DNA from 2 places in the Priestia sp. KCTC 13724 genome. Region 1 is predicted to be linked to the other one. Evidence: riboswitches for the same ligand, from Rfam matches in the RefSeq annotation. Region 1 holds a riboswitch; the other holds the start of a gene.
The links. A riboswitch is a leader RNA that binds a small molecule or an ion and turns the genes downstream of it on or off. The one in region 1 is predicted to bind cobalamin.
Positions count from the first base shown of each region.

Region 2: another riboswitch for cobalamin. It lies ahead of AC1UFB_RS08605 (ribonucleoside-diphosphate reductase subunit alpha); the one in region 1 lies ahead of metE (5-methyltetrahydropteroyltriglutamate--homocysteine S-methyltransferase).

Region 1 covers NZ_JBXDLD010000034.1:24,427-39,686, reverse strand. The annotation lists gene AC1UFB_RS05485 (YhdT family protein) at 1-200, opposite strand, end outside; gene AC1UFB_RS05480 (YdcF family protein) at 394-960, shown strand; gene AC1UFB_RS05475 (winged helix-turn-helix transcriptional regulator) at 1,137-1,460, shown strand; gene metE (5-methyltetrahydropteroyltriglutamate--homocysteine S-methyltransferase) at 1,508-3,784, opposite strand; cobalamin riboswitch at 3,926-4,112, opposite strand; gene AC1UFB_RS05465 (glucose 1-dehydrogenase) at 4,290-5,039, opposite strand; gene AC1UFB_RS05460 (DHH family phosphoesterase) at 5,064-6,032, opposite strand; gene AC1UFB_RS05455 (dicarboxylate/amino acid:cation symporter) at 6,161-7,381, opposite strand; gene AC1UFB_RS05450 (hypothetical protein) at 7,608-7,787, opposite strand; gene AC1UFB_RS05445 (hypothetical protein) at 8,006-8,728, opposite strand; gene AC1UFB_RS05440 (lysophospholipid acyltransferase family protein) at 8,880-9,221, opposite strand; gene AC1UFB_RS05435 (hypothetical protein) at 9,410-9,874, opposite strand; gene AC1UFB_RS05430 (urease accessory protein UreD) at 10,050-10,775, opposite strand; gene ureG (urease accessory protein UreG) at 10,862-11,476, opposite strand; gene AC1UFB_RS05420 (urease accessory protein UreF) at 11,524-12,210, opposite strand; gene ureE (urease accessory protein UreE) at 12,203-12,649, opposite strand; gene ureC (urease subunit alpha) at 12,664-14,373, opposite strand; gene AC1UFB_RS05405 (urease subunit beta) at 14,381-14,704, opposite strand; gene AC1UFB_RS05400 (urease subunit gamma) at 14,717-15,019, opposite strand; gene urtE (urea ABC transporter ATP-binding subunit UrtE) at 15,034-15,260, opposite strand, start outside.
Region 2 covers NZ_JBXDLD010000057.1:13,762-29,021, forward strand. The annotation lists gene menD (2-succinyl-5-enolpyruvyl-6-hydroxy-3-cyclohexene-1-carboxylic-acid synthase) at 1-1,085, shown strand, start outside; gene menH (2-succinyl-6-hydroxy-2,4-cyclohexadiene-1-carboxylate synthase) at 1,089-1,913, shown strand; gene menB (1,4-dihydroxy-2-naphthoyl-CoA synthase) at 1,910-2,728, shown strand; gene AC1UFB_RS08590 (o-succinylbenzoate--CoA ligase) at 2,791-4,260, shown strand; gene menC (o-succinylbenzoate synthase) at 4,257-5,363, shown strand; gene AC1UFB_RS08600 (hypothetical protein) at 5,478-5,693, shown strand; cobalamin riboswitch at 6,071-6,256, shown strand; gene AC1UFB_RS08605 (ribonucleoside-diphosphate reductase subunit alpha) at 6,439-8,634, shown strand; gene AC1UFB_RS08610 (ribonucleotide-diphosphate reductase subunit beta) at 8,652-9,698, shown strand; gene AC1UFB_RS08615 (hypothetical protein) at 9,732-9,935, opposite strand; gene AC1UFB_RS08620 (DUF1540 domain-containing protein) at 10,036-10,194, opposite strand; gene AC1UFB_RS08625 (DUF2325 domain-containing protein) at 10,407-10,688, shown strand; gene AC1UFB_RS08630 (hypothetical protein) at 10,730-11,497, shown strand; gene AC1UFB_RS08635 (cytochrome d ubiquinol oxidase subunit II) at 11,649-12,686, opposite strand; gene AC1UFB_RS08640 (cytochrome ubiquinol oxidase subunit I) at 12,704-14,032, opposite strand; gene AC1UFB_RS08645 (type B 50S ribosomal protein L31) at 14,187-14,438, shown strand; gene AC1UFB_RS08650 (metal ABC transporter substrate-binding protein) at 14,471-15,260, opposite strand, start outside.

The DNA.
Region 1 (15,260 bases):
ATAATGAGCGGGATTCCAAGTATGCAGCTATAAAAAAACCAGGCCGGAAACCCCAATATGTATGTATACTCTGATACGGGCTTTGAACCAAGTCCGTACGCAAAACCAAACCACCATGCAAAGTGGAAAAGAGCCAGGCCGATACCGATTAAAGCTTCTTTATGTGCGATTCGATAACGCCAATCGGCTTTTTTCTTCATGTTCGTTCTCTCCTTCTTTGAAATGTTGCAGAAGATGTGCATTATGATTATAACGTTCCAAAACATATGAAGCTATCCCTTTTGCTAAATTCATGACATTTTTTCCTATTTACCGCTTAAATATTAAATAAATACTACTTTTTATACCAATTACTGCATTATACTAAATAGGAATACACGATGGGAGTAGCTTATGAAAAGAAAATTTATCTACGTACTTACTTCTTTACTAATTGGATACGTGTTGTTTGCGTCATATCATATTTATTCTGCAGCTAGTTCACCTCCTCCAAAAAACGCAGACTACATTATGATTCTTGGAGCTAAGGTAAATGGAAAAGAGCTATCTTTAAGTTTACGAGAGCGCATGATTACTGCGCTGCGTTATTTAGAAGATAATCCTTCAACTATTGCTATTGTCTCAGGTGGACAAGGTGATGATGAAGACATCTCTGAAGCGGAAGCGATGTCTACTTTTTTAGTAGATCACGGCGTTGACTCTGCTCGCATTATACAAGAAAGTCAATCTACTTCCACTTATGAAAACTTTCTCTATACCAAAAAGCTTATTGATATCAATGACAAACATATTGTACTCGTCAGCAACCAGTTTCATTTATACCGCGCATCACTGATTGCCAAAAGACAAGGATATAACGTATACCCATTAGGTGCAGAAACACCAAACGTCGTGAAGCTTCAATCATATGGTCGTGAGTATGCAGCAATTATTAAAACTTGGCTATTTGATCGTGAATAAGCCATTTCGTTTTTTAGATAGATAAGTAATTGGTTATTAACTAGTTTCTCTCAACAGCTTTACTTCAATACTCCTTTCGCTTACTTTATGTAAGGTTCTTCTCTTTGGTCGTGAAGTTTTAAGAAGTGTAGCACCTAATGCTTTGTGCTATAATATGTGTTATAGGAGTGAAACAAATGAATCAATCAACCTTATGTCCACGCTTTGAAAAAGCAATGACGATTTTAAGTCAGCGCTGGACCGGGCTCATTATTTATAAGCTTCTGTCTGGACCCCAGCGTTTTTGTGCCATCGAATCATCCATTTCAGTAAGCGGCCGCGTACTATCAGAACGCTTGAAAGACCTTGAACAACAAGGGATTGTCAAGCGTGAGGTCTTTCCAGAAACGCCTGTACGCATCGAGTATTCCTTGACGGAAAAAGGAAAAGCGCTTGAACCTATTATGATAGAAATTGAAAAATGGTCGCAGCAATGGCTGGAACAAGATAATTTGTCATAACGTAAACAAAGAACCCCCATATAAAAGGGGGTTTTCTTTGTTTCATTTTATTGTGCGACTGCTGCTAACTTTTCACGATACTTCTTCGTAACGTTTACCATTTGAGTTAAAGCATCGATTACCTGCTTTTCATTTCGTGTTTTCAAACCGCAGTCTGGATTAACCCAAAATTGTGCTGGGTTTAACACGCGAAGAGCACGGTCAAGATTATTTGTCATTTCTTCAAAGCTTGGAATACGAGGGCTATGAATGTCGTAAATGCCAAGCCCGATTTCTTTATCGTATGAATACTGCTCGAATGAAGAAATAATATTGCCATGACTTCTGGATGCTTCAATTGAAATGACATCTGCGTCTAGTGCAGAGATTGTGTCAATCATGTCATCAAATTTCGAATAGCACATATGCGTATGAATTTGCGTTGTATCTTCTACACCCGTTGTTGCTAGACGGAACGCTTCAACAGTAGCATTTAAATACGCGGCTTGCTTTTCAGCTCGAATTGGCAATCCTTCTCGCAGCGCAGGTTCATCTACTTGTATCATGTGAACACCGGCTTCTTCAAGCGCTTTAACTTCTTTTCGAATGGCTAATGCAATTTGATTCATGCTTTCATACTTCGAGATGTCTGTACGTGGGAATGACCAGTTTAAGATGGTAATTGGCCCCGTCAGCATTCCTTTTACGACTTTTTCGGTTAAACTTTGTGCATAGACAATTTCTTTAACCGTCATCGGCTCGACTAAATAGACATCTCCGTATACAACAGGTGGTCTTACGCAGCGTGAACCATATGATTGAACCCAACCGTTTTTCGTTGTTAACATTCCGCCTAAGCGCTCACCAAAAAATTCAACCATATCCGTACGTTCAAACTCACCGTGAACCAGCACATCAATACCAATTTCTTCTTGAACCTCAATCCAGCGCTTTGTTTCTTCTTTTATAAACGCTTCATACTGTTCGTTCGTTAACTGACCTTGCTTCCATTTTAAGCGCTTCGAACGAACCTCTGCTGTTTGTGGCAAGCTTCCAATTGTTGTAGTTGGTAAAAGCGGTAAATCAAACTTTTCTTTTTGCAAACGCTGGCGCTCAGCCACAGAAGCACGAGATAAGGCTTGATCATCAATCTGTTCTAGCTCTGCTCTCGTTTTCGTGTGAACGCGGTTTGCAACCTTCGAAAATGCCTCAATCTCTTGCTGATGTGCTTTTACTGCTTCGCTATCCCCTTTTAAAAGGTCCTTTAAAAGTTCTAGCTCAGTCAGCTTTTCTTCAGCAAAACTTAAGCCTGCTCGAATATCAGCTGGTAGCTCTTGTTCAGTTTCTACCGTTACAGGGACATGAAGCAGTGTACTAGATGGCTGAACAATTACCTCTTCTTTACCCACTAATTTTTGCAATTCACTTACAAGTGCAGCTTTTTCAATTAAGTTACTTTTCCACACGTTACGACCATCAATAACGCCTGCAAAAAGCTTTTTCCCTTTTGGAAAACCGTGTGCTTTTATCGCTTCACTATTTTTTCTCTCATCATGTACAAAATCCAACCCAAAAGCATTCACAGGAAGGTTCACAACAGATTGGTAATTATCTAATGCTTCAAAATACGTTTGGATGATAAGATTAGCACCAGGTACTTCCTCTGAAATACGCTGATAAAATGCCTCAACATCCTTCCAGTACCCTTCTGCTTTATTCGTTACAAAAATTGGTTCATCAATTTGAATCCACTCTGCTCCCGCTTCATGTAACTCCTTAATCACTTGAATATAAAGCGGAGTTAATTGAGCAAATAAGCTCGATACTTCTTCTTGTTTAAATCCTTTGCCTAATAAGATAAAGGTTGCTGGCCCAATTAGAAGAGGCTTACCGTTAAGTGCCAATTCGTCCTTTGCTTTTTGCCAATATGCTAATGGTCTGTTTTCATTCAATGCCGGCGTTACGTCAGTAAACTCTGGGACAATGTAGTGATAGTTGGTATTAAACCACTTAGTCATCTCACATGCCTCTGCTTCTTTGTTCCCTCTTGCCATTGCATAATATGTATCAAGAGCGGATAGATTTTGCTTTTTGAAACGAGCTGGAATAATATTAAACATAACCGCCGTATCAAGCATGTGATCGTAATAACTAAAGTCACCTACTGAAACAAAATCAATCCCCTTATCTTTTTGAATACGAAGCTGATTAACATACAACTCATGAAGTTGGTTGTGCAGCTCTGCTTCCGTTGTTTCCTGCTTCCAATAAGCTTCAATTGCTTTTTTCCATTCCCTGTTTCTACCGATTCTTGGATACCCAATTGTTGCTGTATTCACTGTCATTTCAATCTCCTCGTTTCGTCTATTTTTCTGCAATAAAAAACTCTCTGGAAAGAGAGTTAGACGACAGCTTTAAGAAGTATTGAACAACATATACTTTTGTTTCAATACCAAGCTAATCACCTCTCCCTATTACGCGTAGGTTGTGAGTGCAAACAACAGGCAGGTCTCCTGACTTAGAATCATCACCTATTATCACCTTCCCGTTTCATAAACAGTGGTTTACTGATAATAGGCTCCTCCTTACAGTGGCGCGACCGCGTCGGATTTTCACCGATCTTCCCTTTTAAGCTAAAACTAGTGTCTTAGCACCTTTTGCATGAACATATTCACTTTATACACTAATTCCTTTTCAATTAGGAATTGAACATAACGATACATGATTTCGATAAGTAAATCAAGTCTGATTTTTCTAAATTTTAAAAAGAATACGCTTTCATATAACTGTGTTTTTATACAAAATAAAAATAGCAGGCTATAGGTATAGCCTATAGCCTGCTTACTTTAGTTAATGTTCATAAATCATCTTGCGCGTCATTCCACCATCGACAACTACGTTCGTCCCCGTTACAAAATCATTGTTTGGATGCGTCAGGTAAAGGCACGCTTTTGCAATATCTGCTGGAGTGCCAACTCGGTTAGACGGATGCTGAGCATGATCAACATCTCGAAGCTCCTCATATTGCTGAGTTTCAATCCAGCCAGGAGAAATTGCGTTGACGGTAATCTTGTCTGGTCCAAGTGAAATGGCAAGAGCATGCGTTAGCGCCACAATGCCACCTTTTGTAGCAGCGTATGCTTCGGTGTGTGGCTCTGACATAACGGCACGCGTAGAAGCTAAGTTTACAATTGAACCACCTATTTTGTTATTTCGCATCACTTTTGCAGCTTCTCTTGAGCATAAAAATACGCTTCGTAAATTAAGATTTATGATATCATCCCATTCATCTAGCGTTAACTCATACGGAGACTTCCACTTTGTTACTCCAGCATTATTAACCAGAATGGTAATCGTACCATAAGCTGAAACAGTTTCTTTCATGAGGTTGATAACATCCTCTTCTTTTCTTACATCTGTGTGAATAAACATTGCCTGTGCACCTGCTTCACGCAGCGTTTTAGCATACTTCTCCCCTTGTTCTTCATCAATATCTGCGATTATCACTTTGGCACCTTTTTTGGCATAGGCGCTTGCCACACCTTTTCCAATTCCATTTGCGCCACCAGTTACCACAACAACCTCACGCTCAAATGTCAAAGTCATCCCTCCTCTACACTTAGTTTATTCACTTTTTTCGTCTGGTTGAAACAAGTGGTCGGTTACAAATAGCTTGAAGGTTTCGCTCGTTAATTTGCAGCCGGATGCTTTTGGATGGCCTCCACCACCAATGTGACCCACGATTTCAGCTAAATTAATCTTATCTTTCACCGCTCGAAACCCTAGCTTTTTCCTTCCCATATCAACCATTACTGAAAAGTCGATTTCTTCATGCTCTAGGCATAATGCATTTCCCAACTCTGACTGATATGTATCTGCGAACACAATCCCTACCTTGTATTTTTGCTCTGCAATCTCTACTTCTGCTTGCATCATTTGCTTTTGTTTGTCATAGATATATTTTTCAATTCGCTTCTCTTCAGCTTCAAGTAAAATCGCGTGCTTTTCTGTAAATTCAAAGCTTTGACTGGCACCAGTATAAGATGCTTGTAGCGTTTCGTGAACCGTATCTTTAAACTCTTCATGAGAAATTAAGTAGTAAAGGTGATTAAGTCTTTTTGCTTTTTCATTTTTCTCGCGAAACCAATCCCACGTATCGAATAAACGTACAAGCTCTACGTATTCATCCAGCATCTTCGTACGTTCCAACATCTTGTTTTCTAGTAGATATGTATAAAAAAGCGATGTAGCTGCTGTTTTCGTCCCATTCTTATCTTCTGGTATCACATGGACCCAATCGTATTTTTCAGAAAGAGGAAGTGCAGAAATATGATGATCAATAAGCGTAACCTTTTGACCATTTTTCACAAGTTCATCCAGCTTAGCTGCTACTTCATCATTTACGCTAATATCCGTTATGTATAAGTCTTGTCCATCATTATCTTCTTCTATAAAATGCAGCACCGTATCGTTTATGCGTCCGATTCCTACCGTGTCGTAATCAAGGTTCTCATCACCAAATGCTAAGCGAGCTAATAAAGCTGGGCTTACCCCATCTAAATCATTATGTGAAATTAACTTTACTTTTGTCATCAAAAAACTCCTTTAAATCGTTATCAATTACTCATTCACTTTAGTATGCGTGAATCTTTTTCCATTATAGCAAGGAATGAAAAAAATGCGTACACCCTCACCTTTCATAAGGATGTACGCACAAAAATTCACGATGCTTGCTGATTCGCTTTTTCTTTTGATTTCTTCTCATATGAGTCTACAACAACAGAAGCTGCAGCATCTCCGACAATATTAACCGACGTACGGAACATATCAAGAATACGATCGATTGCTGCAATTAAAGCAATTCCTTCAACTGGAAGGTTGACGGCTGCTAGTACCATTGTTAACATAATCATCCCTGCACCTGGCACGCCCGCAGTACCAATTGATGCAATGGTAGTTGTAAACATGATTAGTAAAATTTCACTCATACCGAGATCAATTCCATAAAATTGTGCAATAAATAGCGCAGCAACACCTTGGTAAATCGCACTACCGTCCATATTCATTGTGGCACCTAACGGTAAAACAAAGCTTGCTGTTTCCTTTGAAACGCCAAGGTTTTCCTGAACGTTTTTCATTGAAACAGGTAGCGTTGCACCACTACTTGCTGTACTAAAAGCTACAAGGCCGGCTGGTGCTATTCCTTTTAAAAATATAAGTGGACTCATCCCAGCAAAGCCTTTAACCGCAAGAGAATACACAACGAGAAGCTGCGTTAAACAACCTAATGCTACAGCAATAATCACCTTAGCGAGAGGTGCTAAAACAGCTAAACCATACTCACCAATAATTGGTGCTACCATTCCAAAGATACCAATTGGTGCAATGACCATGATACCACTTGTAATTTTAAACATGACTGTGGAAAAAGATTCAAATAGCTTTTGAATTGGCTTTGCTGGCTCTCCTACAAATAAAATCCCTAAACCAATTGCAATTGCCATAAAGATAATTTGTAGGATATTCCCTTCCATTAACGCTGCAAACGGATTTTCCGGAATCATGTTTAGCAACGTCTCCGTAAGCGTTGGTGCTTCTCCACTCGGCGCAGTGGCTCCTTGCGGTAACGACACGTTAGCTCCTGTACCAGGTGATAAAATCACAGCATATACGATACCAATCGTCACAGCAATCAACGTTGTAAAGAGGTAGAAAACAATCGTTCTCCCTCCCATACTAAAAAGCTGCTTGGTATCTTGTAAACTTGTTACGCCTACAATGAGCGTCGTTAAAATCAAAGGCGCCATAATAAACTTAATGAGCCTTAGAAACAAATCGCCAAGCGGCTGCACGACAGACATCTTGTCTCCAAAGATGAGTCCGAGCGCAACAGCTACGACGAATGCTACTAAAACCTGCGTTAGTAACGATGGGTTTTTCATAGTTGTTCTCTCCTCATAATGATATTCCCGCTGTATCCCATCGCCTTAACTGCTACGCAGCAACTCCCCTTTTTTGCATATTTATACATATTTTGTTCACTGCATACTATACACTTTCCGTTTATCACACTACCATCTTATTCTCCATAAAGACACGTGTCAACCCTCAAGAAACTAAAAAACGAACAAAAAAATGAGAATAGTCATCTTTGTTCGTTTTTTTAAATCAATTGGGAGAAATCCCTTTAAAGAAGATATGTAAAATTTCCAGCGACTTATTTTTATCAAATGTAGCTATCTCATGAGGAGCTAGCTGATCAAAATGATTGCTTCTAAGAGACGAACAATAGCTGTTCCAATCTTTTTGGTTTGTCTGAACACGTTCGTTCCATTGCGCTACGGTCACTCGCTTTCCGCGGGGAGGAACCTGAGCTTCCTCGCTGCGCTGCGTGATCTCACGTTTTCCCTCTCTTTCCCGCAGGAGTCGAGTGTCCTACGCTCCATTCCACCCTGTTTCCAACATTGTTTTCACAATCAACAAAAAACCTGAACGATTAAAAGTGAGAAACTCTCAATCGTTCAGGTTTATCATTGGCTGAATTACTTATGTCCCAGTCTTTTTCTTCATCCTGCTTTCATAGGTATATTGCGGTCTTGTTGGTAAATGTCATAAACTAAAAAGCTAAATGCGTAGTAAAATGCAATGATTGCAATCGAATCTGACATGATATACATAGCGCCCAAACCAACTCCAACAACTAATGTCTGAAGGCTTAAACGATCTTTTTGAAACGCTAACTGTGACATGAAATAACCTAAACCGATTAAAACGGCTAATACCCAGCTATTTTGAATTTGTAGAACATCATGAATATAGATATAAAGACTTGGAAAATATACCAGCGTTTCTACTACGCTTGAAGTTCCACTGTATGTAAGCCACCACTTGCGTTCTCGTTTCGTTTTTGGAACCGTTGCCTCAATTGAAGTAGGCATCTCCTGTTCCATAAATACCGTTTCTCCATGATCTTTCATCCATTGAAGCATAATTGACAATACAATAAACCCTAAAAAGATAAGCAATAATAAGTACTCAACCCAGGCTGGAAACATGTTCTTTTGCTGTATGGTATCCAAGTATACCGTTTGAAGACCCCACTTCTCTACTGGTAGCGCATAGTACAGCATAATGACTACGTAAAGAAGTAAAATAAGAACATAAAAAAACGATTGTTCTTTATAATATCGAACTTTTTTCTCTTCAGATATTATTCGTCTGACCATAATACTTTCAAAATAAGGACGAACAACACTGATGATCACGACTAAACAAGTAAATGCAATCATAAACCGCTTTAATCACCTTTTCACTTTTCATTATGTAATCAACTTTCCGTATGGTTTCTTATACAAAAAAGCTGCTGTTCTTATCAATGGTTTCCTTTTCCTATAGTATCAAATATATGAAGTTATTTACAATGAAAATATTATGTGGAAATTAAGTTGGCCACTCGCTCAACGTTTTTCTACCCGTCATAAACACGTCAAATGTTGAAAGGTCCTCGCTAACAAGCTTACTTTTAATGCTATCTAACTCAGTAGTTACGGCCTGCTCTAGCTTATGAGTTAATTCACTTCGACTTGTTTCTGTATTTACTTCTATACGTTTACCCACTTTAATAAATAGCTCTGGACGCTGATCATGACGAAAACTATAGTAATATGCAATTGGAATAGCTTGTACACCCTTTTCTTTTAGCATGATAAAAGATGGGCCGTCCGAAAATTGCAGAGGTCGCTTCTCTAAATGTTCTTCCTTTCCCTGTGGAAAAATCCACACCCCTTTTTTTCTCTTAACAATTCCCTTGCATACAGGAGCGATTTCATAATATGCTTTGGCGAGGCTTGATTAACCGAAAATGCTCTATTTTCAATATATTCTTCACTATGTTATGTACAACCATATCTATATTTGGCATAAAAATAGACATGAAAGATAAGCTGAAGAATTCAACTTTCATTTCATGTCTATGGCGTAGCATTTGCTTTTTTAGCTAGTAAAAGCTGAATTGGCAATCCAACTATCAGTCCTGGAATCACAGACAGCATCGGTAGCCAAATCGGCCCAAGCAGTACTCCGTTAATTTTCACAACTGAAGCATACATGATGCCTACTGTTACAAAGTAAGCACAGCATGCAAACGGTATAAACGAGTAAAGAGGAGGGGGATCTGCTTCTGCATCTTTAAAACCATCCCACATTGCAAAAAAATACAAGCATGGGTAAAACATAATCCACTGCATGTCTACAGTTGCTAACGCCTGTTCAGTTTCACCTAAAAAACTTAATTGTATTGCAGAGTTAAAATGTGCGCCCATATTGATTAAAAATTCTAATACTATAAACACAATCCCTTTTACGTACTGCTTGTTTAATAATTGACTAAACCCTGGTAGGGCAATATTCCACAAGATCGCTTCTAGCCTAGTCAAAAAATTGATTCTCACAATTTAGAATATATACAGGGGGCACTTGGCATGGTAATTGTTTTTTCATCCTTATCTACCTCGCATTGATTTACCAATAGTTTTAGTAAAGGAGAAAAATTTATACCCCTAAATGTAATTTTCTGTAAGTTCACTTAACACCATTACTCAAAGGCAGCTCTTAATATTTACGAAGATGAACCACCTCTAAGCCTAACAGGCGCTTTCTCAGGAACTGAAAACATCTATTAATAATACTTTCAAGCGTTTTTGTATCATTTCCCAAAATTCTAATGGCACATCCATTAATCGCTAATTTTGAAATCCCTATATATCCATGCTGCTCTTCACTTATTACTTCATCATACAATTCATCAATGACCGAATCGATAATTCCTTCAGCCACTGCTAAAAAAGAACCGAAATGTGTGTAGCCCTCCATTTTCATAATCGCATGGATGTCTTCATGAGGCGATAAAAACAAATGGTCAAACACCATTAACTGATTGTTTTGATAAACTTTGAGCTTCGAACGCAGTGAATCATACTTAAATATCTCTCCATTAGGTGACCAGCCTGGCGTAATAACGTCAGAGATAAAAAATGTTGCTTTCTCTTCCATATGTACAGTTGTTTCTTGTATAAACTGCGCATCTTCGTATAAAATAAGCGGATCTGGAAGGTATTCAATCACTGCTCCTTTTTTTAAGAGCAGCTCTGTTTCCTGAACTACAGGTGCGTTTGGCGTTCGGTATACTTTTGTTGCAGCCTGTGTCGTCAAGCATAAATGTGCACCCTCTTCAGCCGTAATACACGCTTTATAACGGTCTCCACCAACATATCCACCTCCTACATGTAGAAGGTAGATTGTTGGGGTATGCTCTTCCATGTAAATTGGGCGAGCCACCTTAAAAGCTCCGTCATGATATGTGTTATAAACAACCGTCTTACCTTTCACCTTGTGCGACTCAAGCTTTAAATAGCCTGTATAGCTCATGATTTAATGCCGATAAGCAATACTTCTTTTTTGATCCACTGAATTACTTCATCCAGTCCTTGATCCTTTTTCAAATTTGTAAATACAAAAGGCTTTTTACCTCGGGCTGCAATTGTATCTTCTTTCATTACATCTAAGCTTGCACCAACATACGGAGCTAAATCCGTCTTATTAATAATAAACAAGTCTGATTTAATCATTCCTTGTCCACCTTTACGCGGAATCTTTTCACCCTGAGCGACGTCAATAATATAAATAGAAAAATCGACAAGTTCTGGACTAAACGTTGCTGCTAAATTATCTCCACCGCTTTCCACAAAGATCAGCTCAACGTCAGGATGTCTTTCAACCAGCTCGTCGATTGCCGCAAAGTTCATAGAAGCATCTTCTCGAATAGCGGTATGCGGACAACCTCCTGTTTCCACACCAATGATGCGTTCTTGAGGTAATACGCTATTTTTCACTAAAAACTGAGCATCTTCTTTTGTATAGATATCATTTGTAATAACGGCCATGCTTAGCTCACTTTGCAGTGCTCTCGTTAGTCTTTCTACAAGCATCGTTTTCCCCGCCCCTACAGGACCTCCAATACCAATTCTCATTGCATTCATTTTTTCGCCTTCGCCACAAAGGCTTCCCTCCCTTATATCGTTTTGTATTAAGACATAAATAAGCGAACGTGCAGACGTTCATGCTGCATTTGAGCGATTTCAAGACCGGGCATCATTGCACCAAGCTCACTTGAATCCGCTTGAAGAATATTCATTACTGCCTGGTCAATTTTCTCATGAAAAGCAAGCGAAATTCGTTGACCATCTGTTTGTCCAATTGGGATACCACGAACTGCATTTTGAATAAGCGATGACACAGTGGCGTACAAATGCGTAGAAACAGCTGTTTGTTTACACACCTGTAATTGCTCAGCTATAATGGCAAAAACAATTGATGGATGACCAAAACACTCCTTCCGCTGAATCTCTTGTTCGTAGCATTCTAAAAGCTTCCCACCAAACAGATCGACGCAAAGCTTGACCATTCTCTGACCAATTCTCCTTGTCCCTTCTCTCGTTTCTTTTGCTAGCGCCAGTGCATACAGCTCTTGATCTAATTCCTTTATTTTCTGAAGATGCCCTTCTGAAGCAAATTCATATGCCAGTCGGCAAGCTAACCCATCTGTATAAGTAAGCTGTGTTTCAACATACGTACTAAGAGCTTCTGAAAACGTAACAGCATTTATAATTCGCTCTTTTTGAATATAGGTTTCCATGCCAAATGAATGTGAAAAAGCGCCGGATGGAAAGTTTGAATCACACAGCTGTACAAGCGCTAACAGTTGATTAGTCATGACTATGTCCAATATGTCTAAATGCTTTTTGAACCGTTCTTTTTTCACGCTTATACGGAATGCTTAGCTCGTTAAGAAGCTCTTCGACTAAATAATCATATTGAACAAGCATTTCGTTTTCTTCAAATTGAGCTGGCAGATGCCGGTTTCCAAGCTGATGAGCAATCTCCCCCATCTGCTTAATACTTGTGGGTTGAATCGTTAATAAGTCATCTGCTATTACTTGAATAACAATCATATTCTTCTCATCCATATAAAGCACATCACCATCTACAAGCTCACGATTGTCTTTCAAACGAATTCCTAGTTCTTTACCGTGATCGGTCACAACTCGCTGCACGCGCTTTAATAGATGATCACTTTCTAAATACACTTTTTCAATATGTGGCGCTTTCTTTTCTAGCGTAGCGACATTTCCAACAATTTGCTCGATTAACATTGTTTGTTTTCACCTCAAAATAAAAAATATCGTTGTGCCATAGGCAATACTTCTGCTGGCTCACACGTAATTAATTCATCATCCACTCGCACTTCGTACGTTTGTGGATCCACATCAATTTTAGGCATTTCACCATTTAGCTTCATGTCCGTTTTACTTAGTGAACGAATCCCTTTTACAGGCTTAATCCGTTTCTCCAATCCCAAGGTTCGATGTACTCCTCGGTTATATGCAGCTTGCGAGATAAATGTTATCGACGTTTTACTGCGTGCTTTCCCGAAAGAAGCAAACATCGGGCGATATAGAACCGGCTGAGGAGTAGGTATAGAGGCATTAGGATCACCCATTTGACTGTGAGCAATCATTCCGCCTTTAATAATCAACTCTGGCTTCACACCAAAAAACGCTGGATCCCAAACGACTAAGTCTGCAAGCTTACCAACTTCTACTGAACCTACGTATTCTGAAATGCCGTGGGTGATAGCTGGATTAATTGTATATTTTGCGATATATCGCTTAATCCGTTCATTATCACCAATACCGTTATCACCTTTTAGTTTTCCTCTTTGCTTTTTCATCTTATCTGCTGTTTGCCACGTTCTCGTAATCACTTCACCAACACGACCCATTGCTTGCGAATCAGAAGAGATCATGCTAAAAACTCCAAGGTCATGCAGAATATCTTCAGCTGCAATCGTTTCCTTACGAATACGGGAATCTGCAAATGCAATATCTTCTGGTACAGAAGGATCTAGGTGATGACAAACCATCAGCATATCTAAATGTTCTTCTAGAGTGTTAATCGTATACGGTCTAGTTGGATTCGTTGATGACGGCAGAATGTTCTTAAAGCTTGCCATCTTCATAATGTCAGGTGCATGTCCACCACCTGCTCCTTCCGTATGATACGTATGAATAACACGATTTCCAATTGCTCTCATCGTATCTTCGACAAACCCACCTTCATTTAGCGTATCTGTGTGAATCGCAATCTGTACATCATATTCATCCGCAACTTGCAGGCTTGTATCGATTGCTGATGCGGTGGTACCCCAATCTTCATGAAGCTTAAGGCCAATCGCTCCAGCCTCAATTTGTTCGATAAGAGGCGTTTTTGCTGATGCATTCCCTTTACCTAAAAAGCCTAAATTCATGGAAAAAGCCTCAGCTGCTTCTAGCATCCGCTCGATATACCACGCTCCAGGTGTACACGTCGTCGCGTTTGTTCCCGTTGCAGGACCTGTCCCTCCTCCAATCATTGTTGTTACTCCAGACGATAAGGCGGTTTCAATTTGTTGTGGACAGATAAAGTGAATGTGCGCATCAATTCCTCCAGCCGTCACAATTTTTCCTTCCGCAGCAATAATTTCTGTACTAGCCCCAATAACAAGATCAACATCATCCATTAATAGTGGATTTCCCGCTTTTCCAATGGTTTGAATCATGCCATCTTTTACACCAATATCTGCTTTGTATATCCCCGTATAATCCATGATGATGGCATTCGTAAAAACAAGATCTGCTGCTTCACTTCTTGTCGCAAGAGGATGCTGTCCCATCCCATCACGGATGACTTTTCCTCCCCCAAACTTCACTTCATCACCATAGGTTGTAAAGTCCTGTTCAATTTCAATAAAAAGGTCGGTATCCGCTAGCCTTACAGCGTCTCCAACCGTCGGCCCAAACATATCTGCATACTGTTTTCTTGACATTTTAAAGCTCATGTTCGACCTACTCCTCTTTTAGCTGGCCCGTGGGTCCATTTGTTTTATTATTTAATCCATATACATGCTGTGATCCTGAAAAGGGTACAAGCTGTACATTTTTAGGATCACCTGGTTCAAAGCGAACGGCCGTACCAGCAGGAATATTCAAGTGATAGCCAAACGCTTCTTTACGGTTAAACTCTAATCCGTAATTAACTTCATAGAAATGAAAATGAGATCCCACTTGAATAGGACGATCACCTCGGTTGGTTACTAACATCTCGACTATACCCTTATCTTTGTTACAAACAATTTCATCTTTACGTAACTTGTATTCTCCGGGAATCACTTCTTCTCCCCCCTATCGAATTGGATCATGTACCGTCACAAGTTTTGTTCCATCTGGAAACGTTGCTTCTACTTGAATATCATGAATCATTTCAGGAATACCTTCCATTACATCATCTCGTGACAAGATTTGTGTTCCGAGCTGCATTAATTCGGCAACAGTTCGACCATCTCTGGCGCCTTCTGTTATTTCATATGTAATAACGGCAACTGTTTCTGGATAGTTCAGTTTTAGCCCCCGCTTTTGCCTACGCCTCGCAAGGTCTGCAGCGACAACCACCATAAGTTTTTCTTGCTCTCGTTGTGTGAGTTTCATTTAAACCTCCCTTTCTATACTACTAAATGCTTTTGAATAGCTTCTAAGTTCACATTTTTTGAATCTCCTTGTGCAACAATTCGACCATGATCTAAAATGTAAAAAAAGTCCGAACAAGCTAGTGCTAAATCTACGTTATGCTCTACTAAAACGATGCCAACACCTTGTTCTCTAGCAATTTTAATAATGACCCTTTCAATAAGCTGAACAATAGAGGGTTGTATTCCTTCCATTGGTTCAT
Region 2 (15,260 bases), on a different contig from region 1:
AAACAAAAGGTTTGATCATATGTGGAGATCAGCTAAAGGGGGAAGATAAACAGGCTATTGTAGAGTTAGCAAATTATCTTCAATTTCCAATTATTGCGGATCCACTCTCGCAGATGAGAAACGGTGATCATGCTAAAAATCTCGTTATCGATACGTACGATTCTTTTTTGAAAAAAGAAGGAATTCAACCGCTATTGAAGCCAGAAGTTGTCATTCGGTTTGGTGCCATGCCTGTATCAAAGGGTTTGACTTTATTTTTAAAAGCGTATGAGCCAAAAGCTGTTTTTGTAGTAGATGAAAGTAATGGATGGCGAGATCCTACACTTCGCTCAACGCATATGATTCAGTGCAACGAAGGGCTATTCGCTCGTGAATTACCAAAGTATATAGGAAGTAAGAAATCTTCTAATTCATGGAGTGAAAAGTGGATTGAATTAAATAAGCAGGTTAAGGATTCGTTAAAAATCAACTTACAAGATAAGTGGTTTGAAGGTAGCATTGTACAGGAACTATCAAAGCTTTTACCAGCTAATTCGGCTTTGTTTATTGGCAACTCAATGCCAATAAGAGATGTAGATTCGTTTTTCTTTGCGACAGATAAACCAATTCACTTATTTGCAAATCGCGGTGCTAATGGCATTGATGGTGTTGTTTCATCAGCTTTAGGTGTTAGCACGGAATATGAACATACTGTACTTTTAATTGGGGACTTATCTTTTTACCATGATTTAAACGGCTTGCTCGCTGCTAAAATGCATAATCTTAACTTAACAGTCGTGCTCATTAACAATGATGGCGGGGGAATCTTTTCATTTTTACCTCAGTCAAAAGAAGAGAAGCATTTTGAGTTTTTATTCGGTACGCCAACAGGTCTACAGTTTGAACATGCTGCAAAGTTATATGAGGGTACATTTAGTAGAGCCTATACAGCAGATGAGCTTCACTGCGCATTAAAAGCTTCGTTTAAAGAGGGTGGCTTGCACATTATTGAAGTGCCAACAGCTCGCAAAGAAAATGTCGAAATACATCGTGAAATCTGGAGTGACGTTTCCCAGGTAATAAATTTGTCTGAATTTGAGGAATAAGAGATGTATTATAGATATGAAGATGTTTCGTACCATGTTGAAGTACAAGGGAAAGGAACTCCCCTTTTGTTATTGCATGGCTTTACAGGTTCCTCTCAAACTTGGAGTACATTTACGAAGTCTTGGGCACGTTATTATGAGGTTATTACAATTGATATTATTGGACATGGAAAGACAGATTCCCCTAGCGATGTAGCTCCATATAAAATGACTCAGATGATGAACGTTATTGTAAGTCTTCTAGATAGGCTCCGAATTGAAAAGGCCTTTGTTCTTGGCTATTCAATGGGAGCGCGTCTAGCGTTGGCATTTTCCATTCATTATCCAGAACGAGTGAAAGCGCTCATTCTAGAGAGTGGATCACCGGGCTTAAAAACACAGCCGGAGCGAATGGCAAGGCAAGCTGCTGATGAAGAATTAGCTGCGTTCATTAGGGAGCAAGGTGTGTTGAAGTTTGTGGACTACTGGGAAAGCATCCCCATGTTTAAAACTCAAAAGCGCATGCCTGAAAAAGATCAAGCACTAGTTCGTCAAGAGAGGTTGGCTCAATGTAAGCTCGGGTTAGCAAATAGTCTAATTGGTATGGGAACTGGAGCTCAACAATCTTATTGGGAGAAGTTACATACCTTGTTGCTTCCTGTCCTGTTAATTACAGGTGAACTTGATCAGAAATTTTGTGAAATCGCAAAAGACATGTCTAACCAGCTCAAATTTTGTAGGTATAAAGTTGTTTTAAACACTGGCCACGCAATTCATGTGGAACAACCAAGAATTTTTGGTAAAATAGTAAGTGAGTTTTTATCACAACATGAGGAGGAAGAAAGATGACAGTTGAATGGGTATCTCAACGTAATTATGAAGATATTTTGTATGAAACATATAATGGAATTGCAAAAATTACAATTAATCGTCCAGAAGTACGAAATGCTTTCCGCCCAAAAACGGTAATGGAATTAATTAATGCTTTTGCATATGCGCGTGATGATTCAAGCGTTGGTGTAATTGTGCTAGCTGGTGCTGGAGACAAAGCATTTTGTTCTGGTGGAGACCAAAAAGTACGCGGGCATGGTGGTTATGTAGGGGAAGACGAAATTCCTCGCTTAAACGTATTAGACTTACAGCGATTAATTCGCGTTATTCCAAAACCAGTTGTTGCGATGGTTTCAGGCTATGCAATCGGTGGAGGTCATGTTTTACATATCGTATGTGACTTAACAATTGCTGCAGATAATGCAATTTTTGGCCAAACGGGTCCAAAAGTTGGAAGCTTTGACGCTGGATATGGTTCAGGCTATTTAGCGCGTATTGTTGGTCATAAAAAAGCGCGTGAAATTTGGTATCTATGCCGTCAATACAATGCGCAAGAGGCACTTGAAATGGGACTTGTTAACACTGTTGTACCATTAGAAGAGCTAGAAGCAGAAACAATTAAATGGTGTGAAGAAATGTTAGAAAAGAGCCCAACAGCTCTACGTTTCTTAAAAGCTGCATTTAATGCTGATACGGATGGATTAGCTGGTATACAGCAATTTGCTGGAGACGCTACGCTTTTATATTACACAACTGATGAAGCAAAAGAGGGTCGTGACGCATTCAAAGAAAAGCGCAACCCAGACTTCAAACAGTTCCCACGTTTCCCATAATGCTCAAAACAGCTTGATGACATTCATCAAGCTGTTTTTTCTATGGAAAGGAGAATAGAAGCATGAATTTGTTACCTAATTGGTTAAGTCAACGAGCGAAAGTAACACCTAACCGAGTTGCGGTGGACTTAGCAGCGGAATCGATTACATTTTTACAGCTGCATAAACGAGTGGTGAAGCGAGCTTTTCAATTAGCGAGCTATGGGATAAAAAAAGGTCACACAGTTGCTATATATATGAAGAACCGAATAGAATATATTGAATTAATTCATGCTTTAGCTTATATAGGAGCAAAAGCACTATTACTCAATACGCGTTTAAAGCAGCAAGAGATTCAGTATCAATGTAGCGATGCAAAAGCGAACTTTCTTGTTGTGGATGAGAGTTATGAAGAAACCATACTGCTTTCAGGAACAGAACTAATTCAGCTACAAGACCTTATCTATCGACACGAAAAAGAAATTGTGCTTCAATCTCAGTATGATTTAAATGATACGTATACAATTATGTATACGTCAGGTACTACAGGTAACCCAAAAGGAGTTATGCAGTCTTATGGAAATCACTGGTGGAGTGCTACTGGGTCATCGCTAAACCTTGGACTTCAGACAAATGACTGCTGGCTCGTTGCTGTGCCTTTGTTTCATGTTAGCGGTTTTTCTATTTTAATGAGAAATGTTATTTATGGGATGAGAATTGTATTACACTCAAAGTTTGAAGCTATACAAGCAAACGCTGCTATTGAAACAAAAGGTGTGACCATTATGTCGGTCGTAACTTCGATGCTGACCCAAATGTTAAAGGAACTAGGTGGCAGAAAATATCCTGAATCATTTCGCTGCATGTTAGCAGGAGGAGGTCCCGTGCCAAGAGTTCTCTTGGACGACTGTATAGAGAAAGGAATCCCTGTCTACCAGACGTATGGCATGACAGAGACTTCTTCTCAGTTTGTAACGTTAGCTCCAGAAGATAGTATTCAAAAACTTGGATCTGCAGGAAAGCCCCTGATGCCTTGCCAGCTTAAGATTGTAAATGCTAACGGTGAGGAAGTAATGAATGGTATAGAAGGTGAAATTGCTGTGAAAGGCCCTAACGTAACGTCTGGGTACCTTAATAAACCAGAAGAAACAGATAAAGCAATAAAAAATGGTTGGTTTTATACAGGAGATATCGGCAAACTTGATGAAGATGGATTTTTATACGTATTAGATAGAAGATCAGATTTAATTATTTCAGGTGGAGAAAATATCTATCCAGCAGAAATTGAGAGCACTCTATTAAAGCACCCACTTATTGCAGAAGCCGGGGTTACAGGGCTGCCTCATAAACAGTGGGGACAAGTTCCAGCAGCTTTTTTAGTAGTTACATCGCCAATAAAAAAAGAAGAGTTACAGGCATATTGTCAGTCGATGTTAGCCAATTATAAAGTACCAAAGTATTATTTTATTGTTGATGATCTACCAAGAACCGCTTCCAATAAAATTATTAGACGAAAATTACCTCAGCGTATAGAACAAGGGCGTCAACTATGATTGAAATTCATAAAGCAACCATTCATGCTATTGAATTGAACCTATTATCACCGTTTTCAACTAGTTATGGAACTGTGACAAATCGAGAACTGCTTCTTTTAGAAGTAGAAGATATAAGCGGTGAAGCAGGCTGGGGAGAAGTGGTAGCATTTTCAACTCCTTGGTACACAGAAGAAACCATCCAAACGTGCTTTCATATGCTCAATGATTTTTTACTTCCGGCTTTAATTGGAAAGCGATTAACGACGCCTTTAGACCTACAGGAAATATTTAATCCGATTAAGCGAAACCATATGAGTAAAGCAGCAATAGATTGTGCAGTGTGGGATTTGTTTGCTAAGAAGAACAACAAGTCTCTATCTCAAGCTCTTGGTGGCACAAAAGAAGCTGTAGAAGCTGGTGTAGTAGTTGGACTCGATGATATTCATAAGATGGTTCATAAAATAGATGAACACTTGAAAGCTGGATATAAACGTTTTAAAGTAAAGATTAAGCCTGGAGCTGATTATGACCTTATTAAGCAAATTAGAAATCATTATCCAAAACTGCCGCTGATGGTAGATGCAAACTCTGCTTACTCCTTAAATGATTTGAATTTGCTTCAAAAGCTAGATGAATTTGACCTTATGATGATTGAACAGCCATTAGATTCTAGTGATATTATCGATCACCGTCATTTACAACAGCAGCTACGCACGCCCGTTTGCTTAGATGAAAGCATTGTGTCTTATGATGATGCTAGAAAAGCAATTGAGTTAGGGAGCTGTCAAGTTATTAATGTAAAAGTTGGACGGGTAGGCGGCTTAACAGAAGCAAAACGAATTCATGACTTGTGCCAGAAAAGTAATGTTCGACTATGGGTAGGGGGAATGCTGGAATCGGGTATATCAAGAGCTCATAATATTGCATTAGCTTCATTAGAGAATTTCACGATACCTGGAGACATTTCAGCTTCTTCACGCTATTGGAACAAAGATGTCATTCTTCCAGAAGTAGAAGTGGATGATGGGTTAATTCATGTGCCAGAAGAACCAGGCATTGGCTATCGGGTGGATAGGATATTTTTAAATAAAGTTTCCACATATCAAAAAACATATGCATAATGTAGAGACTGAGACATAAGTAGTTCAGTCTCTACTATACCTGAACGATTGAGAGTTCATAACTTTTAATCGTTCAGGTTTTTTGTTGATTGTGAAAACAATGTTGGAAACAGGGTGGAATGGAGCGTAGGACACTCGACTCCTGCGGGAAAGAGAGGGAAAACTGAGATCCCGCAGCGCAGCGAGGAAGCTCAGGTTCCTCCCCGCGGAAAGCGAGTGGCCGTAGCGCAATGGAACGAACGTGTTCAGACAAACCAAAGAGATTGGAACGGCTATTGTTCGTCTCTTAGAAGCAATCATTTTGTTATGTCCCAAACTCTTTTATTGTGAGTTCGTTTTTTAAAAAAATTTTCTTTTTATTTATATAGCAGCTGTCTAGTCATGTGAAAAAAAGTTTGATTAAATTTCATAAATCAAATAGTACAACCAATCCGAGAAAACATGTTATGATGGAATAGTTTGATGAAAAATAAGACTGTTTGTAGTGGCTAGTTGCTAATACCTAACAAAACTTTTAAAAATTTCTTTTTTTACATATGTTTAGGAAACCTTACTTAACAAAGGCGTAAATCAGTATGTTAAGTAAGGTGGGGTAAATGTGCGGGAATTTATTTTGAAAAAGATATTGTAGTTCTGTAAGTTGTCCCTTATAATGTGTTTATAACACAACATCTTGTTTTTTATTAAAACTTCATATACTATATTTTGTGTTTTTCAGTAGAAAAGGTGTCTGAAAAAAGACTTAAAAGGGAATTTGGTGTAAATCCAAAACTGTCCCCGCAACTGTGAATGCTGATGAAATAAGGAATAGCCACTGTGAGTAACGATCATGGGAAGGCCTTAGAGTAAAGCGAAGCATAAGTCAGGAGACCTGCCTTTTTTATGACGTTTTATCTTCTTCGGGAGGTGAGAGGATAGAGCGAGGATTGAGAAAAGACATTTTGTCTTCTTTTATCTTCGTTCTATTCGCTCACTGCGTCAGGTGAGTGATTTTTTTATGCTGGAGAAAAAGGAGGAACTTATTTTTATGATTAATACAACAGATTTAAATAAACTTGAAAAAGTAAATTATGATATGAAACTACTTGGTGAAAAATTTCCACAACTTGATTTTTCATGGTATGAGGAAAAGGTAGTAGAAACAGTTGCTGCGAAAGAGAATATGACGGACGAAAAAATAGCAAATGTTTTTATTTTAGCAGCACTTGAGCGAATTTCAATGGATGAGCCAGATTGGACATATGTAGCAGCTCATATCTATTTACAAGAGCTATATCGCAAAGCTGCCGCCAATAGAAAATACAATCAAGCTGAAAGGTACGGCTCATTTTATAAGCTTATTACAGAGCTTACAGATATGGGGATTTATAGTACACAGCTTTTGGATACATACTCTGTGGAAGAGATTAATGAGCTAGGCTTAGCCATTGATTATACAAAAGATAGCCTATTTACGTATATTGGCCTGTTAACATTAGCTGATCGCTATTTAGCAACATCACATGATAAGCGTGTATACGAGCTACCGCAGGAACGCTTTTTAATTATTGCTATGACACTCATGGCAAATGAAAAGAAAGAAGAGCGTTTAGCGCTGGTAAAAGAGTCATATTGGGCACTTTCAAACCTTTACATGACAGTGGCAACGCCGACATTAGCGAACGCAGGAAAAAGCTATGGACAGCTATCAAGCTGCTTTATTGATACGGTTGATGATAGTTTACGAGGTATCTATGATAGCAATACGGACTTAGCTACGCTAAGTAAAAACGGTGGTGGAATTGGCGTATATCTAGGTCATATCCGTAGCCGAGGTAGCGATATAAAAGGGTTTAAGGGCGTATCATCAGGAACAATTCCTTGGATGAAACAGCTTAATAACACAGCAGTTAGTGTTGATCAACTGGGTCAACGTCAAGGGGCAATTGCTGTATATCTAGACGTATGGCATAAGGATATTTTTTCTTTCTTAGATGCACGTTTAAACAATGGAGACGAGCGTCAGCGTACGCATGACTTATTTACTGGCGTTTGCTTGCCGGATTTATTCATGGAAGCTGTTGAAAAACGTGAAGACTGGTACTTGTTTGATCCTCATGAAGTTCGTACGGTAATGGGTTACTCGCTAGAAGATTTCTATGATGAAGAGGAAGGCAGCGGCTCCTTTAGAAATCGTTATCGTGAATGTATTGAAAATGAATCCCTATCAAGAGAAAAAGTGCCTGCGATTGAAATTTTTAAACGAATTATGATTTCACAATTAGAAACAGGAACACCATATATGTTCTACCGTGATACAGTGAACCGTGCTAACCAAAACCGTCATGAGGGCATGATTTATTGCAGTAACTTATGTACAGAAATTACGCAAAATCAAAGCATGACAACAGTGGTTGAAGAAATCACAGAAGATGGAAAAATCGTCATTACAAAGCAACCAGGTGACTTTGTCGTTTGCAATCTATCGTCTATCAACTTAGCACGTGCAGTAACGGAAGATGTACTTGAACGCCTTGTGCCCATTCAAGTTCGTATGCTAGATAACGTAATTGAACTGAATAACCTTCCAGTTCTACAGGCAAAACTAACAAACCAACGCTATCGTGCTATCGGTCTAGGTACGTTTGGTTGGAACCATTTATTAGCTCTACAAAAGATCGCTTGGGAAACAGAAGAAGCTGTTCAGTATTGCGATGAGTTATATGAAAAAATTGCTTACCTAACGATTCAATCAAGCATGGAGCTTGCAGAAGAAAAAGGAGCATACCCTCTATTTGAGGGGTCCGATTGGGAAACAGGAGCTTATTTTGCAGCACGCGGTTACGAAAGTAATCAGTGGAATGAGCTACAGGCGCTTGTGAAAGAAAAGGGAATTCGAAACGGATATTTAATGGCCGTTGCGCCGAATTCATCTACTTCCATCATTGCTGGGTCTACGGCTAGTATTGATCCGATTTTCCGTAAGTTCTATTCAGAAGAGAAGAAAAACTATAAAATTCCAGTTACTGCTCCAGATTTGTCACCGGAAACGAATTGGTATTATAAGTCTGTTTATTTAATCGACCAACATTGGAGCATTAAGCAAAATGCAAAGCGTCAGCGTCATATTGACCAATCTATCTCGTTTAACATTTATGTTCAAAATGATATTCGTGCAAAAGATTTACTAGATTTACACATGACTGCATGGAAAGAAAAGCTAAAAACAACGTATTATGTTCGCTCTACGTCTAGCGAAGTAATTGATGAGTGTGAAAGCTGCCATAGCTAAGAAAGGAGTCGATTTTGTTGACGAACAGTCTAAAGAAACGTGAGATTATGAATGAAAATGCCCCGAACCGCTCAACGGGAATTATTAATGGTGAAACCTCAAATATTTTAAACTGGGATGATGTACGATTTTCTTGGGCGTTTCCAAAGTATAAGCGCATGCTAGCTAATTTCTGGACACCGTTTGAAATTAATATGGGACAGGACATCAAACAGTTTCCACAGCTTACAGCGGATGAACAGGAGAGCTTTTTAAAGATTATTGGTTTGTTGGCTTTATTGGACAGCATCCAGTCAGATTATGCGAGCAAAGTTGCTGATTATGTTACGGATTCTTCAATCAATGCGCTGATGATTATTTTAGCTCAGCAGGAAGTTGTTCATAATCACTCTTATTCATATGTATTATCAAGCTTAGTGCCAAAAGCTAAGCAAGATGAAGTATTTGAATATTGGCGTACGGATGAAAAGCTTCGTGCACGCAATGACTTTGTGACAAATGGTTATAAAGCATTCGCTGAAGAGGCAACAGTTGAAAACTTTTTAAAGTCCATTGTATATGATGTTATTTTAGAAGGTCTGTTCTTCTATAGTGGGTTTGCGTTTTTCTACAACTTAGCACGCAATCAAAAAATGGTTGCCACATCCACGATGATTAACTATATTAATCGTGATGAGCAGCTTCATGTGGGGTTATTTGAAAAAATCTTTAAAGAAGTGCTAAATGAAAATCCAGAACAGCGTACGGCTGAGCTTGAAGAGTTTGTTACTTCAACATTCCGACAAGCTGCCCAGCTTGAAATTGAATGGGCTGAGTCAGTCATTGGTGAGAAGTTTGATGGAATTACGATGAAAGATATTCGTCAATACATCGAATATATGGCAAATAAACGCTGTAATCAAATGGGATTTGGGCGCGTAGCGTTTCCTGATGCACCAATTGAAAATCCGCTGCGTTGGATTGTTGCGTATCAAGAGGTTGACCTTGGTAAGACAGACTTCTTTGAGCAAAAGTCAAGACAATATACAAAAGCATCAGATGTAAATGGATTTGATGATTTGTAAAATAAAGAAGCTGACTAAATGGCTACAACAGTTTTAGTCAGCTACCTGTGTTGAAATAAGGCCTAGTTCAATAGCACGAGTAGTGATAAGCAGGTCAATTTCAGGTGGAATGGTTTCTAATGTTCCACATTCATACTGCCATAAATGAGCAAATGATTGCACATAAATGGGGAACGTTTGTTTATTGGCTTTAACAGCTTCTGCTTTGAAAAAATGAACAAGTTGATTGGTATTCATATATTACCTTCACTTTCGTTGATATGAAAAAGGACAACCCGCGTGGTTGTCCTTTTTTATTAATTAGGAATAGAACAAAGTTTGTTTTAGGATAACCGATTTAAAGATCTTCAGGTTTAAATGTTTTACAATCTGTTTCGCGGCTATTAGAAGCCTTTTTACCAGCATGGCTGACTACGTAAATTTCGTCTGCTCCACAACGGTTGCCTTGCTTCCAATAATGACAGTTATTCACTTCACAAAGAACGTTTTGTGACATATATTCCCCTCCTTTATACGCGTGATATATGTAGTATGGTCAATTTTCATTATTGTTATAATCGAGAGATTAGAAAATTAATTGAGAATTTTTATCAATTAATAATTGACAAAGAGAATCATTCTCAATTATTCTATGTATATAGCAAACAAGATTAAATCATCGTTAAGATTTTAAATAAACTTAATTTTATCGTATAGGAGGAGAAATACATGTCATCAGTTATGGTTGTTGGAGGAGATCGTTTAAAGCATATTACAGATCGGTTAGCGGGTGAGGGGTTTAACGAAGTTATTCATCTTGATGGAAGAAAAAGTAATATGGTGAAGCGAGAAATTCCGGATCATATTGGTTTTGTACTTGTGATTACAGATTTTATTAACCACAACATGGCAAAGGTCATTAAAGAAAAAGCGAAAAAGCAGCAAAAGCCAATTTATTTTGTTAAGCATTCATGGAGCGCAATTCGCAAAGTAATTGAACAAGTATCATAAAGGATAAAGCAACAGGTGATTTTATAAAGCGTGGTGACAGGATGCAATTAAAAGTTCAAATCAAAACCTTGGCTAGTCATCATATTGAAGAGTTTATTCAATGCCCTTATAAATTTTATCAGAGGCAGCTTAAAGCTCGTAAACACCAACTGGTTGATTGGCGAAGTCTCGTCAGCGTAACCATTCATAAGGTTGTCAAAGAATATTATGCAAAAGCGCCATATGAAAGATCTGCATATTTTATTTTACAATTAATTGAAAGGTATTGGTCCAAGCTCTCACCGGAACTTTTCCAATCGAAAATTCATTACTATGAAGTCCTAGCATCGATGAGTGATCATTTGTTAACGTTTCTTATGAGTGAATTGCAAGATGATACGCCACTATTTGTTTATGAAAAATATGGAGTATACGTTCCTGAATTAGAAACAAATATTTCACTGTTAATTGATGCAGCGTATTGGTCGGATTCTTCTTATGAAGTAACAAAGTTTCTAATTGATGATCAATCAGAAGTAAAAGAAATGCTGACAGCATTTATGATGGTTTTTACCAAGCATGCATTCAATAGAATGCCAAAAGCTATTCATTTCTATTCACTTCTAACAGGGAAGAGAGAGACTGTTGAAATTGTATCTGAAAATTATTTAGAGTCAGTTAATAAACTGAAAATGATGAAAGATGTACTAGAAGAGCCAAAGTTTTTTCAAAAGATAAGTTTATTACAAGAGTGCAAAAATTGTCCACTCCGATTTGAGTGCAGCACAGATTCAACTATTCAAGCTGAGAAACTAACAATGTTTATGTGAAAAAGGTGGCACCTTAATGACAGAAGGCTTAAAAGTAGAGCTTGCTCCATATGGAGAAGATGTAGAAAAGTGTAAAGCGTATGCACTTAATATTGCAGCAAACATAATAAAAGAAGTAAAGAACAGATAAATCGTTCTTTACTTCTTTAGTTTAATACGGCTTCTTTCCAATATACTTTCGGTTGTCTTTCATAAACAAGCGCCAGAAATAGTAGAATCCAGGGAATAAAATAGCAAATCCTACAATGTACGTGATGAATAATGAGCGAAAAGCATCAGGATGGGTAAATCCTGTTTCGATGGTTACATTCGGATAAATAACATATGGTAAATGACCTTTTCCATATACATAGCTCGCTAAAAAATACTGAAGAACAATCGCAACAACTGCTAGTCTAGGCATTCCTTTTCCTTTTGATGATGGAAGTAAAAGAGCTCCGCCTGCTACTAGGAATAAAAACAAGGAAATAAATAAGATGGGTTTGTCTTCCATCATGTTATTATAAAGCCAAGTGGCTTCCATACGCAGTGTCAGCATAATGAGAATGGCCATGACAAGTGATATAGGACCTGTGATGAGCGCATCTCTTCTATATACCTCATATGCTTCCATTTCATCTGAGGACTTGGAGTAATCAGCTAAAAGCAATGAGGATAGAAATAACGAAGAGCTGACAGCAAATCCTATAAAAGCATATACGTTTGGACTGGTAAATACTTTGAGTAAGTTTAGTTTTTCAACTCCATCAATGGTATCGATGTAACCGCCTTGGCTAATTGGTAAAACAGCAATTAAAAACGCTGGAATCAACACGCCTGATAGACCAGAAATATAAACGAGAGCCTTTTGATGGCGAGCTCCCTTAGTATAATTTGAAAATACAAGGAAACCACTTCTAAGTGCTAAAAGCAATAGAATAATACTTCCTGGAATTAATAGAACAGTTCCAAGCGTAAACGTAGCTCCAGGAAAGAAGCTAAATAAACCAACTACAATTGCAACGATAAATACATTCGTTACTTCCCAAGTTGGAGAGAGATAGCGGTTAGCGATGTTTGTAGCATTGGTTTTTTCACGATTAATGTAAACCATTGACCAAAATCCCGCTCCAAAATCCATTGTTCCCATAACAGCATAAATAAAAATAAATCCCCAAATGACCGTGATGGCAAGTAGTGAATCACCCATATTAATTCCACATCCTTTTAGTTCATATCTGCAAGCTCTTTCTCCAATGGATTACGCTTGAAGTAATAAATAAGAACAAGTGAAACAGCAACAACGAGTATAGCGTATACAATTAAAAATAGAGCAAATAAAAATTCTAAATTAGCAGAGGTTGTAACGGATTCAGAGGTCTTCATAATTCGGTAAATTACCCAAGGTTGTCGACCTGTACATGCGAAAATCCAGCCGAATTCTACTGATAGGATGGCCAAAGGACCAGAAATAACAAATGCCCACATTAACCACTTTGGAAAACCACGCTTTTTCATAAATTTATACCAAGCAATTCCCAGGATAGATAGTAGAATAAGCAGTGATCCAATCCCTACCATACCGTTAAAAAGAGTATGGATGAAAAGAGGGGGCCAGTATTCTTCTGGAAAATCATTGAGTCCTGCAACAACCGTATCAAAGCGATCATCTGCTAGAAAGCTTAGTGCCCATGGAATTTCAATTCCCCATTTGACGGTTTGAGTTTCACGATCTGTAAATCCCCCAATAGTGAGCGGTGCATAGTCGGTCGTTTCAAATAAACCTTCTGCTCCTGCAAGCTTTTCTGGCTGATATTCATAAAGAAGCTGCGCAGATTCATGCCCATTTAGAGCTGTTAAAAATGAAAATATCCCTCCAACGATTAGCCCCATCATTAGTGCTTTTTGGTGAAAACGATAAAGTCTAGGCTCTTTACGAGAGCGAAGCATCTTAAATGCAGCGATGGATGCAATAACGAAGGCACCCGTCGCATAAGCAGATACAGCAACGTGTCCAGCTGTTGTAATAAAACTTGGGTTAAAGAAAGCTCCCCACGGATCGACATCTGTAATTTCGCCATTTACAATTCGAAAGCCGGCCGGAGTTCCTTCAAACGCATGGACGTTTGTAATCAACACAGCTGAAGCTACAGCTCCAATAGCTACAAGTATAAGGCTTACAATTCGCATTGTTCGCGAAATTCGATCAGCTGCATACACGTAGATAGACAAAAAGAGTGCTTCAATAAAAAAAGCATAGATTTCAATTTGAAAAGGTAATGACATAACTTTCCCAACAACTTCCATGAAACCTGGCCATAGTAAGGCTAGCTGTACTCCAGCAATAGTTCCTGTTGGGATAGCAACGCCTAGTAAAATTGCTGCGCCTTTTGTCCAACGCTTTGCCATTAGCTCATAATCTTTGTCTTTTGTGCGCTGATAGAGAAGTTCTGCTAATAAAATCATTAAAGGAATTCCCACGCCTAACGTAGCAAAAATAATGTGAACTCCCATGGTCATACCAAACATCGAACGAGCAGTTACTAAATGTTCCATTGAAATACAACCTTTCCAATCAAGTATTGATAAGCCTTATTGTCCACTTTTTACCACAATTTATTCATCAATAAATTTTTGAAACAGAATAATTGAAAATAAGAATCATTACGATATAATAGATGTATATCTTATTAAAGGAGAGGATTATAAGATGAAACCAAATATTCATCCAGACTACCGAAAAGTAGTGTTTATGGATACAAATAGCGGATTTAAATTTCTATCAGGTTCTACAATGCACTCTTCAGAGACAACGGAATGGGAAGATGGTCAAACATATCCATTAATTAAAGTGGAGGTAAGTTCTGATACACACCCATTTTATACTGGTAGACAGAAGTTTGCTGATAAAGGCGGACGTGCAGAGCGCTTCATGCAAAAATACAATATGAAACAAAAATAACTAGCTAATGGGCTAGTTATTTTTGTTTGTATTTAGTTTAACGCTTTTTGAATTGTTTCAATGTTTTTATCCATAATTGAGAAGTAATCTTCCTTGTTTGCTACATCATCTTTTGTTGCAGACTCCAGGTTATGAAGGGTAAGCGCTTCTGCACCTACTTCTTTTTGAACAAGCTTAGATACTTTAGGCTCTAAGTTTTGATCGAAAATAAAGTATTTAATGTTATGCTCATTTGCTTCTTTAATAATAGACTGTAGCTGCTTTTGTGACGGCTCATTTGTTGGAGATAAGCCGGCCACACTAATTTGAGTTAAGCCATAACGTTTTTCCCAGTATCCATATGCAGCGTGGGAAACTAAAATTTCTTTGTGCTTTCCTTCAGAAATAGTTGTTTCTAGCTTTTGATCAAGTTCCTCTAGCTGAGCCTTTAAGTTTTCATAATTTTTTTCAAACTCTTCTTTTGCTTCTGGTTTTAGTTCTATTAATTCATTCTTAATGTTTTCAGCTAATTGAATTGATAAGACCGGGTCTAACCAGATGTGTGGGTCCGTATCTCCGTGACCATGAGCATGTTCATCTTCATCAGAATGCGTACTTTCAGCTAACTCAATACCTTTAGCTGCTTCTACCATAGCCACATCTTCATTTTTTAAGGTATCTTGCGCTTTATCAGCAAAGCCTTCTAATCCAATGCCGGAATAAATGAAAGCATCACCTTTAGCGATTTCTACCATATCCTTTGTTGTTGGTTCGTAAGAGTGAGCATCTACTCCAGGAGGAAGTACACTCTCAACATTTACTTCATCTCCACCAATTTTCTTA